Regions from separate parts of the Thalassotalea sp. PLHSN55 genome, predicted to be linked through region 2. Evidence: predicted binding sites of a transcription regulator. Region 2 holds the regulator's gene; the other holds the start of a gene.
The links. The regulator LexA, encoded in region 2, represses DNA repair genes until DNA is damaged. The targets are predictions, from matches to a motif close to TACTGTATNNNNATACAGTA.
Positions count from the first base shown of each region.

Region 1 (8,011 bases), on a different contig from region 2:
ATGTCTATTTTTATTGATGGGATTAAAACGAATGCAGGTGCACAAGTTTTTGTTGTCTTGGTTTTGCTGGCTTGCATTACTACTTTCTCATTATGCATGCTCTGAAAGTTGGTCCGCTGCGCCTGACACTTCAGCCAAAAAGCCATTACAACAATACTTTTTAACCTTTCCGCCTTATTGGGAAAACAGTAATGATAAGTTCTCCGGAGTACATTATCGACTGGCCAAAGCTCTGTATAAACACGCAAATTTAGACGTTGAATTTGTTAATGTGCCTTATAGCAGAATGCAGCAACAAGCGACACAAGGTGACATAGCCTTTATTAATTACGGCGAAGTTGACGGAGTATATACCAACGATATTTTGCATGTTTGCGTACCACCAACAGAAATTACCTTACGCGTATATTACCTAGATGAAACCTTACCAGAGATAATTAATATTGAAGACTTTGATGAGCAAAACCTTATCATATTGCATGGTTTACCACTGGGTAACTATGAAAGTTTAAAAACCAATAAAAGCATTAGCTTTATGCGACCTCGTTCAGTAAAAGCCGCGATAAAAGGATTAGTTACTGGCAGGGGCGATTATTTTATTGTCTTTGACAATATGATGATAAATGCTCAACAACATTTTTTTCCGCTAAATAGCTACCAATTAAAAAGCTACCCTTTGTATACCCTGCTCGGCTATCCGATAACAACACCAAAGAACTTTATTGGTGGTAAAGAAATATGCCAAAAAGTAACTACTAGTTATCGGCAACTTATTGAAGCTGGAGTGGTTGACGAAAAACATAAAATTTTAACGTCAGATCTTGACCGGTTTTTGCAATAAAATAATAACTTAGCCATAAAAAAAACCAACGATTGCTCGTTGGTTTTCTTTAAGATGAACACTGTAATTTAAGTGATTATTCAGTTACAGCTTCTTCTTGAGTTTCATTACCGGTATTTTTTGATAAAAACAATTCACGTAAACGACCGTCAATTTCTTGTGCAATAGCTGGGTTTTCTTTTAAATAATCAACCGCTTTTGCCTTACCTTGACCGATTTTGTCACCGTTATAACTATACCAAGCACCAGCTTTTTCAACCATTTTGTTTTGCACGCCAAGGTCAATTAACTCGCCAAGGCTGTTAATGCCTTCACCGTATAAAATTTGGAATTCAACTTGTTTAAACGGAGGCGCAATTTTGTTTTTAACCACTTTCACACGGGTTTCATTACCAACGATCTCATCACCTTGTTTTACCGCACCAATGCGGCGAATGTCTAAGCGTACTGAAGCGTAGAACTTCAATGCGTTACCACCTGTGGTGGTTTCTGGGTTACCAAACATAACACCAATTTTCATACGAATTTGGTTAATGAAAATTAACATGGTATTTGACTGTTTTAAGTTACCGGTTAATTTACGCATTGCTTGAGACAACATACGTGCTTGTAAGCCCATGTGAGAGTCGCCCATGTCGCCTTCAATTTCAGCCTTTGGTGTAAGTGCTGCAACCGAGTCAACCACGATTACGTCAATAGCGCCTGAACGAGTTAACATGTCACAAATTTCTAATGCTTGCTCACCGGTATCAGGTTGAGAAACTAATAATTCATCAATATTTACACCAAGCTTTTCAGCGTAAATTGGGTCAAGCGCATGCTCAGCATCAACAAAGGCACAAATTTTTCCGTTACGTTGTGCTTCAGCAATTACTTCTAAAGTTAGCGTTGTTTTACCACTTGACTCTGGGCCGTAAATTTCGACTACACGACCTAATGGTAAACCGCCTGCGCCTAAAGCAATATCTAACCCTAGTGAGCCCGTTGAAATTGTTTCAACGTCCATGCTGCGGTTTTCGCCCAACTTCATAATTGAACCTTTACCAAATTGACGTTCTATTTGACTTAACGCAGCTGAAAGTGCTTTTTCTTTATTGTTGTCCATGTATCGCTCCACATTTACGATAGGGTTAATCTGTTTGATGAAGCAAAGTATACTGTATAGTCGTACAGTATCAAGTTTTTTATCAAACTTTTTTATTTCCTAAAAAAAATCAAACTGACGATACTTTTATTTCATTGAAAAATAAATAAAAAAAAGACATTAGTAACTTTTTAAAATTTTCAGTTAAAAAGTTACTAATGTCTTTTTTTCGAGATACACAGTATTACTTACAGTGTTAAGTACAGTATGAGTTACAGTATGAGTTTCTTAATAAATGCTGTAACTCTGCAGATTGCCTATTGCCATTCAAGTAATCGCTTTTGACCGTCAATTTTTAAAATATCAGTGATATCTTGCGACATTTCAATAACGCCTTTGTAATCACCTTCTTCATTTCGAATGGCAAAATAACGAATATGAATTTTACGATCTTTAAAGTCTATCCAAAATTCAGCGTTATCTTGCGTGCCCGCTTTAAATGCTTCAACAATATCAAGCACAACATTAACTGACTTAGGTGGATGACAAAATTTAACTTCACGTCCAATAATGCCTGCCGAACGTGGGAAGACTCGATTTTCACCTCGGTTATAAAAAATCACATGATCATTTTCATCAACATAAGTGAGATCGACCGGCATGAATTTCAGCATTAAATTAAGCTGCTCTGTGCTCATGTAGCCTTCATCCATTTTAATGAGGTCTTGTGTCGAAAAAGGTAATCGTCTTTTACGGCGATCTTCTCCTGGGTGAACATAGTCTTGTTCGGGATATGGCGCTGGTTCGTGCGCTAACATCCAGCCAATTTCACTATCACCTGCACCCATTTCTTGCCATTCTTGTTCTGATAAAAGCTCAAGTGCATTAGGAAATAACCTAACTTCTTCAATATGAAGCAAACCTTGCAGGTCATCAGTAATTAAATAGACTAATTGATTAACTCGATCATAATCTTTTTGCTCTATGGCTGTTCGAGCGCTACGAAATGTATCACGTATTTTGTCATGAAATGCCCACATGCCCTTACTTGGGCCTGTCCAACCATGTTTTTCTAAATACGGAAATAATTGATTTTCTTTACGGGCAAAGCGTTTTTCAATATCGGCTAGCTGATTAAATAAGTTATAGAACTGCTGAAAATCTTCGCTTATCTCTACCGATAGTAGTTCTTTAAGTATTGATATAATCAATTCACTTTCTTGAAAGTAAACTTTTACCGGATGACCATCAGCCAATTTTTCGGCATATTGTGGAATGACTCTCATAATTGCAATGCTGAATTTGATAGTTAAATAATGGCGGCTAATGTAACGGTAGCCGCAGGTTAATGCTTTGCCATAGATCATTATTTGTTTAACTAGAGCGTGTTGATCTTTGCTGTTTGAATTTTGTTCGAGATAAAAGCGTTTTAATCGCGGCGTGAGGTTTGTTGCCTAGTCATCTAAGCAAAACACCTCACACAGGTTACAAGTTCCAGACGTAACCTAAGTACCTGCATCCATGTAGGTAACAAAGAGTAAAAAGCTTTTAGCCGAATCCTTCGGACAGCGTTTGTTGTCATTTATACGGTGTTGGTGCTTTATCATGTGGAATAACCACACATCAAAAGCACCGCCTTGTATAAATACCCAACAAACTGCTGCAAAAACAAACTTGAAAGATCAACACGCTCTAACCTACGCCCAACTAAATAGTCGCTCGGCTTGATCTGATGCTAACCAATAGTGCATACTCATTTTTTTGGAAGGAATTATCTGTGCGATTATATGTTTGTATCTTAGTGACATTATTAACGGCTGCGGTTAGCCCTATAACTAATGCCAAAGATATTGTGATGTCAGGTAACGAGCGCGAAGATTACAGCACCGCATTGCTTAGTCATTTACTAAGTTATTCCCCAAATAAAAACTATCGACTAACATTTCAAAATGTCGATGTCCCTAAATTGCGCATATTTCGAATGATCGCTAATAACGAAGATGTCGATATAATCGTCGCTGGTGCTACCAAGGCACGCGAAAAAATATTAAAACCCATTAGGTATCCAATTTATAAAGGTTTGTTTGGCTGGCGTATTCCGCTTGTTCACCAAGACAACGAACATTTGTTTTCACCTGCGCCATCACTATCACAGTTTAAAAAATATATCCCCGGACAATTACACAGTTGGTCCGACACCAAAATAATTGAACATAACAATATTCGCGTCGAAAAAGGCAGCGATTATGTAGGCTTATTTCACATGCTAAATAAGAAGCGTTTTGATTATTTTCCTCGCTCAGTATTAGAAGTATTTTGGGAATATGATGCGCATCAAGATCTTCAAATAGCCATCGAGCCCCATGTTTTAATCCATTACCCTACCGCGTCAGTGTTTTACGTAAACAAAGACAATAACGAACTTGCTAGCGATATTGCACTTGGTTTTGAAATGGCAATCAATGACGGCAGTTTTCAGCAGTTATTTAATCACTATTATGGCGATATTGTCAGTAAAGTTAGCGCGCAAAAAAGAACTGCTATCCACCTGAAAAACCCTTTAATTATAGAAGACCTACCACGACAACGAACCGAACTTTGGGTCAACTTCGCTAACAACTCAATGGCAATAAATTAAATTGCGACATTTTATCGAGTGATTAAACACAATTAGCGATGATTTTATTCGCTTGGCTGTGGCATAATTACCCATTGCATTTGCTAATAATTAAAAGACTTTGCTCATTTATTCATGACTATTTCAACACCCGATTTATCTTCACACACACCTATGATGCGCAGGAGCAAACCCATTAAATAACAATAACTTAAAATAAAAACCTAGAAAACACACACTTACACCTACACATTAAAATTTATATAGATAAAAAACAAAAAGTTTTGATGAGCAGGTTTATCTAATCTGACAAGCAGCTCTGGCGAACTGCGGATCTTAGCCCTAGCACGTTTGGAAAAATTGAGTCAAAAAATAATCTATCACTTAATTTAAATATGAAAACACCCTAGAAAAAGGTAAAAGAGTATTCTGCCAGAATCATCCAGTCTTGTGTGCTAAACCATTTAGCGGTGTCATCGCTTCAAAATCTTGAAATAGAGTAAGGTACTTTTCTTCATTTTTAAGGTCTGAGTTCAGTCTCCAAACAATCGTACCTTTATAATAAATCGTGTAGATAATATCTTGGCGCTGACGATAGGCTGCAATATCCCACAATAGTTTATGGCACTTGGTGAACAGTGTATCGAATTTCTGCCTAAATAAGTAATTATAGATATTAGATAAGTCATTGATATCTTGATCTTTGATACGATCATACATACCACTTTCCACCAGCGCTTGATGCTTGTAAATAGTTGCCCGACAGAAATTGTAACCACTCCTATCTGACTCGATAGCCTTATCTAGTTGCTTGATTTTTTCAACATTGCTGCGCTCATTGTTAATTGTGAACAAGATGTTGTTGGCTAAAGTGAAATGCTTAAGTTTTCTTGCACGTTTCTCCAATCTGACTAAAGTTTTAAATCGTTCATCGGCACCTTTCGTTTCAGCAAGAATTACATCGGATAAGATGAAGGCTACTGATGTCTTGTGATATTCGCTTTTGTGTGTTTTGGCGAAAGCAATCGCCGCGTCAATATCCGTACTTTCAAGGAGATATAAACGCTCAATGAAAATAGTATCAAGTGTCCCTTTATCATCATCAGGACATAGCTCTTCACAGAGGTCTAGATACTTCTTTGCTTCAGTATAGTTTGCCTTCATCCTGTACGCTGAAGCCATATGCATGTAATACTTGTATAGATTGTCTTGATCGATTTCTTTGACAGTATCGAGCAATAGTTCTGCAGCCGAAATCGTTTCAGAATAGCGATCGGAATTACGTAGTATGTAAATATAAGAGCTACTATAGAAACGGAGTTTATTTAACCTCCTTTCGTTCATCTCATTACTATCTCCTACTCTTTCGTTGTATCTCATGTTCTGCAAGCAAGATTCAATATTGTAAAGAAGCAATGTACCTGTATTATCTTCTTCTGTGCTGTAGCCAGTTTGGTAGACCTTTCGATTGAGTGAGCTAAGTTTTACTCCAGACTTTGTGGGAATTACAGTCACTTTCAAGTAAGCAGTGGAGATTCTGAAAATATCTTCTTTAGACATTTTGCTAAGTATGTAGTCTTTAATGATAGGGTTAATTTTGATGATGGTGGTCGAAGAATCAATCCTGAAAGTCGTGGCTAACTCAAACCTAACCAATTCCTGTACATGTTTAGGGTTGAGTCCAGCACCCAGCTTGTCTCTCGTAAGATTGGTTAAAGTCTCTCCACTTTTCAAAATTGAAAGAATATTTAACATCTTCAGTGTCAACTCTTTCGATGGTTCAGTAAACAGTATATCTATCTGGTTAAGCGTTGTTTTAGGAATGTGAGCAAGGTGAAAATCATCATCAAAGATATCATCATGAGCCAGAACTTCTTCTACAGAGCTATTCTCAAGGAAATCCATTATTTGTTCAAGCTTATCAGTTACACCCTCGGATCGGTCATGGATCTGCGCTACTTGCGATTGAGTAAACTGTGCCCAGTCAAATCTATCGTTCAAAATCAGCTGACTCTCGTGCAAAGTAAGTGCCTCTAACTCTACATGAAAATTTCTGAACTGCTTTATGGTAACACTTGATGAAAAAATGAAAAAAATGTTTTTACCAAATTCAGGAAGCGAGTCAGGTAAGTTGGCGAGATACATAAGAGCGTCTGCATTCATTTTGCTCTTTATGTTATCAAAAATGATGAAATACACCTCTTCGTCCGCTTTTGTGCTGAAAAGGAAGATCAGCTGAGACAAAGGCTGATTAGTCGCTGTTTTAATCTGATTTTCTACTTGAGCTTTTGTGAGCGACTCAGAGCAATCAATTCGTAAAAATATTGGTCTCTGCTTATCAAGGCTATGTCTAAATGATGAAATAAAGTCATAAACCCCATAACCTAGTGGAGCACTAATAGACAAAGCGTTGCTAGCATGGAGGAAGGTTAATGAGTCTTGAAATGTTTGTTTTCGAACATTGCGATTGTAGCCCCTGTCCTCTATATCATAGAAGTTTACCGTTTCTTGGAGCTGACGCTCTAACTCGTGCTTTTCAGCTCTTTTTTTTTAAGCCCGTTGACCTGACAAAGCTTATCAAACGTAGTATTGCAATCTATTCCGCTATAGAACTGTACACGACCACGAGAAATTGCATCTTCAAGGGTGGTAAATAAATCTTGTCTTTCATACTCGATCTTAGCAGGTTCAGATTCATAGAAACTCCAAAGTAGGTCATAATCGGCATTGGAGTTAGTGACAACTGTTGCTAATGAACGGGTGAAACTATCTTCCCAACCACCATATGCCATGATAACAACAAGGTCATCGCCCACAAGGTTCTGTAGAGACATTTCAATACGTGCTCTACTCTGCTGCAATTGACTGGTCGTATGCATAGTATCACCTTGATTCCAGATCCCATGCAGGTGATAAATATTGATGTTCCCATTAATCTTATTTGGTAATTGGGTATCAGCAACAACACTGAATGAATTGTATGGGATACCTTGGTTGTTAAATTCTTCTTCCAGTAAGGTGTCAAAGTTCGTTGTTACGATGTTATCAACGCGAAAATTTTTATTTTTGACACCTGAAACGAAGTCTTTAACCGCTTGCGGAATACAATGATTTCCATTGTCATCTATATTGCTTTCTACAACACTTCGGACAATTTCATTGACAGCACTTTGGCCATAAGAACCAGCAATAAACTTGAAAGCCTGTTGGTATTTTTCTTGGGGTACTGCAGCTTTTAGCTCTTCTTGATAATCAGACAAATCCTCAGGGTCATCTTGCTTTTGCACATACCCCTCTATGAAATTAAGTACACCATCTACATTGGGAATACCAGCGCCACCATTGTGAGCTTGGCTAAGAGCTGCACCAAACAGAAACGTAGTTCCGTTTTTGTGATTTTTAATACGCTTAACGAGTAAGCGTTCAAGATGAAATTCTAATGGCATTAATTACACTACCCTATGTAAAT
Region 1 covers NZ_JBPDIH010000007.1:56,547-64,557, reverse strand. The annotation lists gene ACRRSQ_RS14370 (hypothetical protein) at 32-841, shown strand; gene recA (recombinase RecA) at 918-1,946, opposite strand; gene ACRRSQ_RS14360 (DUF438 domain-containing protein) at 2,243-3,211, opposite strand; gene ACRRSQ_RS14355 (hypothetical protein) at 3,703-4,563, shown strand; gene ACRRSQ_RS14350 (hypothetical protein) at 4,981-6,948, opposite strand; gene ACRRSQ_RS14345 (SIR2 family protein) at 7,065-7,988, opposite strand.
Region 1: recA (recombinase RecA) is a predicted target of LexA. The motif match lies at 1,997-2,016, and genes of this name have one in related genera.

Region 2 (8,011 bases):
AGCGTTAACCTTAATCGTTAAAAAGCACCTATTTGATAAAGACTTTACTAAAGCATTTGAAGCTGCCAATAAGGTTAAAACGTCTAATCCCGAACTTCATCATATTCTTAATGGCTTAATTTTTGATAAACAAGACAAACTAAGTGAAGCGAAAGCAGAGTTTGTTAAAGTGACTAAAATTAATAGTAACAATGTTAATGCTATTTATATGCTTGGTGCGCTTAATGAAAAAGAAGGCAATTTTGACCAAGCAATAGAATATTATCAGCAAGTTATTTCGACCAGCATGGAAGCGACTTACGCCGTTGCTGCTTTACTTAATTTTTCAAACGAAGCGCAATATCAGGAAAGAATAGAAGGTTTTCTAAAAGCTGAATTTGACAAGAACAATGCAAATAGTGTGTCTGCTTTAGCTTTGTCTGGCTATTACGCGCTAACCAACGACTTAACAACCGCCATGGAAGTAGTTGAATCAAGCCTTGCTAAAGATGACAAAAACATTCAGTTATTAATGTTTAAAGGCAAAATTCAAGCGAATACCAAAGATTACCAAGGTGCTATCGCCAGCTTTGATAAAGCCATTAAAGAAAACCGGTTTAACCCTAAACCGCAAATAGCAAAAGCTAATGTCTTGAAGCTTGAAGGTAAGTATCGAGAAGCGATTGTTGAAATGGAAAAAGCCATAGACTTAATGCCAACTTCAACAGGGTTAGCAGTAAATCTAGCGAAAATTCATCTTGATAATAACGATATTTATGCCGCTAAACGTGTATTAACTAATTTGAAAAATCTAGATAAAGAACATATTGGCATGACGCATTTAGATGGCCAAATTGCTTATCTCGAAAAACGTTATGCTTTAGCTGAACAATTATTAGGTCAAGTATATCAACAGCGTCAGGTAGAAACCGTATTGCTTGAATATGTAGCAGCCCTGCAAAAGACTAATAAGAGTGCATTAGCACTTCAGCAGATTAATGCTTTTACGAAAGGCGCAGAGCCTTCGCTGAATCTGCTATTAAAGCAAGCTGAACTGTTAGAAAGCACCGAGCCTAAAAAAGCAATGAGTATTTATCAGCACGTTGCAAGTAAAACGAATAACCACTTTGCCATGCTTAACAATATTGCCATGTTGTCACTAAAGTTAGGTAAGCCAACACAAGCACTCGACAATGCAAAAGCTGCATTTGAACAGGCACCAGATAATGTCGCAATAATGAATACTTATGGCTTAACTTTACTTGCTAACAAACAATACCAACAAAGTTTAACGTTTTTGACGCAAGCCAAAGAAGCACAACCAAGTAATCACAATTATTTAGTTCATTACTTACAGGCGTTAATGGCGAATAATAACCATGCTGAAGTTAAGTCATTATTAGGCGATGTTGACTCGAGTCAGTTGAGCCTTGACGCTAAGCAAAGATTTGAACAAATAAAGCGCACTTTATAGCTTGTTATTAAGTGTCAGTAATTTTTACAAAGCTGAAACAATTAAAAATCACCGCTGTGTTAATTTGTTGTTTTTAAAGGTTTTTTTAAAGTTGGCATCTCCGTTGCTTATATACAAACATAACTCAAACGGAGATTAACAAAATGAACAAACTATTAACAGCCGCAGCAATGGCTTTAACATTTGCAGGGACAGCAGCAGCAGATCCAATTTACATTGATGTTGGTACTGACTTTGGTGGTAACGCACAAGTTGCAGACGGTCCTACAACTACTGGTTGGAAAGACAGCTTAACTTTACGTTATGAATCAGAGTCTTTAATTACTGATAACGATTTTAACGGTCTTGATGTTGGCGATACTATCGTTTCAAAAGGTGGCTTAGAAGTAGGTACTTTCTTATCAAACCGTGCAACTGCATTAGTTGATTCACAATTAGGTCCATTTGGCCCAAGTGACAACGGTTACGGTGTTGACTGGTTAATCAGCTTCACGTTTGATGATTTAATGGGTACATTCAACGGTACTGATTTTAACTACACTTCAGGTACTATTGACTGGTTACTATTTACTTCAGCAGATGGTTTTGCTACTGGTACTAACTTATTTTCTACTGAAATTAAGAGCCACGTAAGTACTCCAGGTAACCAAGTTTTCTCTGGTGACGTAACTAACGTAAACCCAGCAGCTGATATCTTTAACATTGCAGTTGGTGGTGGTTCACAAACATTCAGTGAATATGCAGCAAGCCATACTGCGCCAGTACGTTTCCGTATTGACCAAAACACTGACCCTATCAACCCACAGTTTGTTGAAACTACAGCTGAAGGTCACATTTTAAGTATTGGTGGAACGCATGATGCTTCTTTAGAATTCTCTGTTCCAGAGCCTGCTACTTTAGCAATGTTAGGTTTAGGTTTACTAGGTTTTGGCGCAGCACGTCGCAAAGCTAAGTAATACTTAACTCTCATTTAAAGAACCGCCGATTGGCGGTTTTTTTATGCCTTAAAAAGCTGCAAGTTAGAAGCTAAAAGCTAAAAGCTAAAAGTTGGAAGAGATGAGCTACAAGAGATAAATGGTAAGTTGAAAGCTACAAGTGGGAAGCCGAAGCTGCAAGTGGGAAGCCGAAGCTGCAAGTGGGAAGCCGAAGCTGCAAGTGGGAAGCCGAAGCTGCAAGTGGGAAGTTAAAAGCTGCAAGTGGGAAGTTAAAAGCTACAAGTGGAAGCGAAAGCTACAAGTAGGAAGCTAAAAGTAGAAAGTTAAAAGCTGCAAGGCTTTAATCTTGGATGTAAAAAAGCTCTGCATTGACAGAGCTTTGAAGTTTTAATAGATGTTGATTGAAATGGCTTAAGTATTGTCTTTAATGATTTGTTTGAATCGCCAAAACATATACAGTTGAACAGGGTTTTTATTACCCCAAGGGCGCCAAGTCTTAATTAACTTGTTTCGATAAGCATCAAAATGCAGCCCATGTGGTGCATAAATCACATCACCACGCTTTAAAATAAGCTTAAGTACATTGGTACATAAGGTACCTGCGGCTAACGAAATGCCCATACAGGTTGAAGGTACTTTCTTTTTAAAGAAGTTTATTGAGGTGCTATCAACAATATAGTGACGTTGCTGAATGGAAGGTGAGACACCAACAACAAAACGAATAATATTGTCATTAAAAATGTTCGCTTTTTCTTCTTCTGATGCGTTTGCTGGCGTATCTACAATGGCAAAATATTCGTCAAATGTCATCTTGCCGGGCATGAATACTAGAAATGCAGTTCCCATTCCCATTGGCGCGGCAGTAATTGTTGGAATGCCTTTTTCGTAACAACGTCGAAAAACTTTACGGCGCATTTCTAACGCAAAAATGTCTAAACTATCAACATAAATATCAACGTCTGTTAAAAACTCTTCTAAGTTTTCATCGGTAATGCCTTGATCAAAGTTCTTAATATCAGCTTCCGGGTTGATACCTCGAATGGTTTCTTCCATGACTTCCGCTTTAGGGCGACCAAGTGTATTCATATTAGCACCCGCTTGGCGGTTGAAGTTTGCTACATCATAATCATCAAGATCGGAAATATTAAATTTCCCGATACCAAGGCGTGATAGAACAATCGCATGATCGCCGCCTACGCCTCCAAGCCCACCAATTGCAACACGGGTATTACGCAGTATTTGTTGCTCGTCTCTCGTTACCCAACCGATATTACGAGAGAAAGCTTCTTCGTAGTTAAACATAGCAATCCTTTAGAAAAATAGCTTAAGAGTAAACTATTTTATCGTTGTTATTTAAAAAATAGATATTGCCAAAACATGCGACTAAGGTGTAATTAACTTAATATCTGGCAAGTTGAATTCTGCATTATTTGAAAATTTTCTTAATGAAATTTGAGAAGCGAGGTCATCATATAAAATCGCATAAAGCTTCTTTATTTCATCATTTAGTTCAGTGTCGAATTTCTCTCGAGCGAGAAAAAACATCGCGCGCTGGCCGTGATAATTCATTTCGTCACCAATTTGCTCAAAGGGCAAGCCAAAACGAATTAGACGTCGATTTAATCTCGGCTCCATCATTACAACAAGACCGACATGATTAAAAATTGTAGCCATAGCTAAGCCACTTAAATATAGACCCATCGCAATATTAGGGAAGTTACGTCTTTCCTCGGGACTATACATGTTGTCCATATTAACGTCGTTTAATACGAAAGGAACTTGCTTTTCCTTTTCACGACGCCTAAACGAAGCAAGTACGGCTAATCGTGAAATTTCACCGAAGCCACCACGTGGTAAAGTTGTTGTGTCTAATACTTCTGTTTTTGCACTACTTAAACAATGCTCTTCAAAAGGCAACTTTTTTTCGGGATCTTCAGCTGGTGGGATAACTAATCTAATACACCCTGCAAATACCCCAGTTCTTCGGTGTTCTAATAAACAGTGATAGGCATATTTATCACATTCATCAGATTCCATATGCAATGGGTTTGGTTCTTCCCAGCCAAGCTCTTCACTATATACACCATAACGAATTTTATATGCTTCTTGCTGGAGTTCCTTGGTGCTTGCAAATTTTATTTTGAAATACTGATTGAAGTTTTCAGCAATAGAATAAGAACTCATGTTTCCCTCAATATCAATTGGTAAAAATAACAGCCAATATGTACGAATATGTAACTTTAGGTCATCTCTTACTAATAATATACTAGTAACTCAATATTTTCCTTTATATTTAAATACTTTTTTGATGTTACTAATGAGAAAAAATACGAAAGCTCTCTATAGCTTACTGTTTGAAACTAAAGAGGTTAGTTAGTTTGGTGTCGTTACAAAATAAAAGTCATGTCTTTCATTTATAAAAGGTGTATTAGTTAAAAACAGCGCCAATAGTTGTGTAAAATTTCGTTTTACACAATGTTAAGCTTGCCTTTATTAAAAGGCTGTATACAATAACAGGTATACTGTTCATATTTACAGGCAAATATAATGACTGAGCTTAAACCATTAACCCCCCGTCAACAGCAGATTTTTGATCTAATAAAAGAAAAAATATCAGCTACAGGTATGCCGCCAACTCGTGCAGAAATAGCTGATTTTTTTGGTTTTAAGTCAGCTAATGCTGCGGAAGAACACTTAAAAGCGTTAGCCAAAAAAGGTTATATTGAAATGTTGCCTGGCACGTCACGTGGGATTCGCCTAGCTGAAGAATTCATTGAAGAAGAGGGGTTGCCACTTATCGGCAGAGTCGCTGCTGGTGAACCAATATTGGCGCAAGAGCATGTTGAAGAAAATTATAAAATTGATGGTAACTTATTTCGTCCTTCAGCAGACTATTTACTTCGGGTAAATGGTGAAAGTATGAAGGATATCGGTATTTTGGATGGTGACCTGTTAGCGGTTCATCAAACCAGTGATGTGCAAAACGGGCAAGTTATTGTGGCAAGAGTTGAAGATGACGTTACCGTGAAGCGATTCAAGCGTGAAGGTAATGTTGTTTATTTACACGCCGAAAATGAAGATTTCTCTCCAATTGTTGTTGATCTAGCGAGCCAAAGTTTCAATGTTGAAGGGATCGCCGTTGGGGTTATTCGCTCTGCCGATTGGATGTAAACATATCTAAATTTTATTATTTCAGCTTTAACTAAGATATTTTTCCTCAACTTAAATGATAAGCCTAGAAAAACAGAGTCTTAAATACGACATAATTTATGTCGTATTTTTTGTTTTTGTCTCCGCCAATACTCTCGTTATTTTCAATAAATTGTTGTTTATTTAATCAGCTCAACACTAGAGCCCTCTTCGCCTGAAGCAAATTTTTTGTGATTTTTATCACGAATATATATGTCCGTTTTTATTCGTTCCTAGAGTAGATACTCTATTGATATCACAGGTTTTTTTGTTGATCTATGTCATAAAAAAACTAGACCTTGAATAAAATTTAAGTAATTCTAGTACAGCAAATAGACAAAATGATAATAAGAAAATAGAAGAAAGCGTGGTGTAAATGCGTGGTTTCTACCTTACGTTGGAAATAATAATAAGAAAACCAAACAGAACCAATATAAGTAATTAAGTTGTTTGCTTCAAAACGTTCTGTTTTGCTTTTACAAGCAGAAGGAGATGTTGAGTGAAGAGATGTAACCAGGTTTGGTTGCTACTAGGAATGTTATTTTCTAGTTCAGCTTGGGCCGACATGCAGTTAAATTTAACAAAGGGCGCAACAGATATTAGCAGGGAGGTTTATGACCTGCATATGATGGTGATGTACATTTGTACTGCTATTGGTCTTGTTGTATTTGGCGCAATGTTTTGGTCGATGATTTTTCATCGAAAATCTAAAGGGGTAAAACCAGCCACTTTTCATGAAAGTACTAAGGTCGAGATCCTCTGGACCGCAATTCCGATTGTCATCTTAATTGCCATGGCAGTGCCTGCCACGAGTACATTAATTGAGATGGAAAATAATGACGATTCAGATGTTACTATTCAAATTACTGGCTCGCAGTGGAAATGGCACTATAAGTACTTTGACCAAGATATAGAATTCTATTCAGTGCTTTCAACCCCTAGAGAGCAATACGAAAATCAAGTAAGTGATAACGCTGAAAAGGGCGAGCACTACTTACTTGAAGTTGATAAACCTCTTGTTATTCCTGTTAATAAAAAAGTTCGATTCTTAATTACCTCAGACGATGTTATTCACTCTTGGTGGGTGCCAGCTTTTGCGGTTAAGCAAGATGCTAATCCAGGCTTTATTAATGAGGCTTGGACCAAAGTTGATGAACCCGGTATTTATCGCGGCCAATGTGCAGAGCTTTGTGGTAAAGATCATGGCTTTATGCCGGTAGTTGTCGACGTGCGATCTGAAGCCGATTATGAAAAATGGCTAGTTGAGCAACGCGACATAGCTGCACAGGCTTTAGCAGCTGAGCAGCAATCGTTAAATGCATCCTTGTCTATGGATGAATTAATGAGCTTAGGTGAAACCACTTATATGGCACATTGTGCTGCATGTCATCAGCCCACTGGTTTAGGTGTTCCTCCAGCATTTCCTGCACTAAAAGGCAGCGCAATTGCCACCGGCGATATCCAAGCTCATATTGATATTGTCGTCAACGGCCGTGCTGGCACTGGAATGCAAGGCTATGGTAAACAACTTAGCTTAAAAGAACTTGCTGCCGTTGTTACTTACGAGCGAAATGCTTGGGGCAACGATACCGGAGATATGGTGCAAGCTGCTGATGTTAAGGGACTTCCTGCTGATGATTCTTCAACTCCTGCGGGCAAAGTTGAACAAATAAAATCAGCGGCAATGGATGTTGTTGATGATGTCGCCACACAAGTAGCGGAAAGCGCACCGGCGGTTGAAGATCTAACAAAAACTTACACCCTTGATGAAATGATGGCTATGGGCGAGCAAGTTTACACCGCCAGCTGTAGCGCTTGTCACCAAGCAAGTGGCGCGGGCATTCCTCCTGCATTTCCATCACTTATCGGTAGTGCAATCGTTACCGGTGATATTAATGCCCACCTTGATATGGTGATTAATGGCAGTGCGAAAAATCCTGCTATGGCTGCATTTGGTGGTCAATTAACTAAAACTCAAATTGCAGCAGTTGTGACTTACGAGCGTAATGCTTGGGGTAATAACACCGGTGATTTAATACAAGCTGCCGACGTTGATGCGGCAAGTGCGAAATAGGGAGTAACTATAATGACAACAGACGTTCTTAACGATACGACTAATGATCATGATTCGCATGACGAGCATCACGATGATCATAAAATGACCGGTTTAAAACGCTGGCTATATACCACCAACCATAAAGACATTGGTACTTTGTATCTGTGGTTTTCTTTCATCATGTTATTAACGGGTGGCGCCTTAGCTATGGTGATCCGCGCTGAATTATTTCAGCCGGGTTTGCAAATAGTTGAACCAGACTTTTTTAACCAGTTAACCACAGTCCACGGCTTGATTATGGTATTTGGCGCGATAATGCCGGCATTTACTGGCTTAGCAAACTGGATGTTACCTATGATGATAGGGGCGCCAGATATG
Region 2 covers NZ_JBPDIH010000003.1:80,523-88,533, reverse strand. The annotation lists gene prsT (XrtA/PEP-CTERM system TPR-repeat protein PrsT) at 1-1,453, shown strand, start outside; gene ACRRSQ_RS06300 (PEP-CTERM sorting domain-containing protein) at 1,597-2,409, shown strand; gene ACRRSQ_RS06295 (ThiF family adenylyltransferase) at 2,800-3,690, opposite strand; gene ACRRSQ_RS06290 (PEP-CTERM/exosortase system-associated acyltransferase) at 3,772-4,572, opposite strand; gene lexA (transcriptional repressor LexA) at 4,936-5,559, shown strand; gene coxB (cytochrome c oxidase subunit II) at 6,113-7,651, shown strand; gene ctaD (cytochrome c oxidase subunit I) at 7,664-8,011, shown strand, end outside.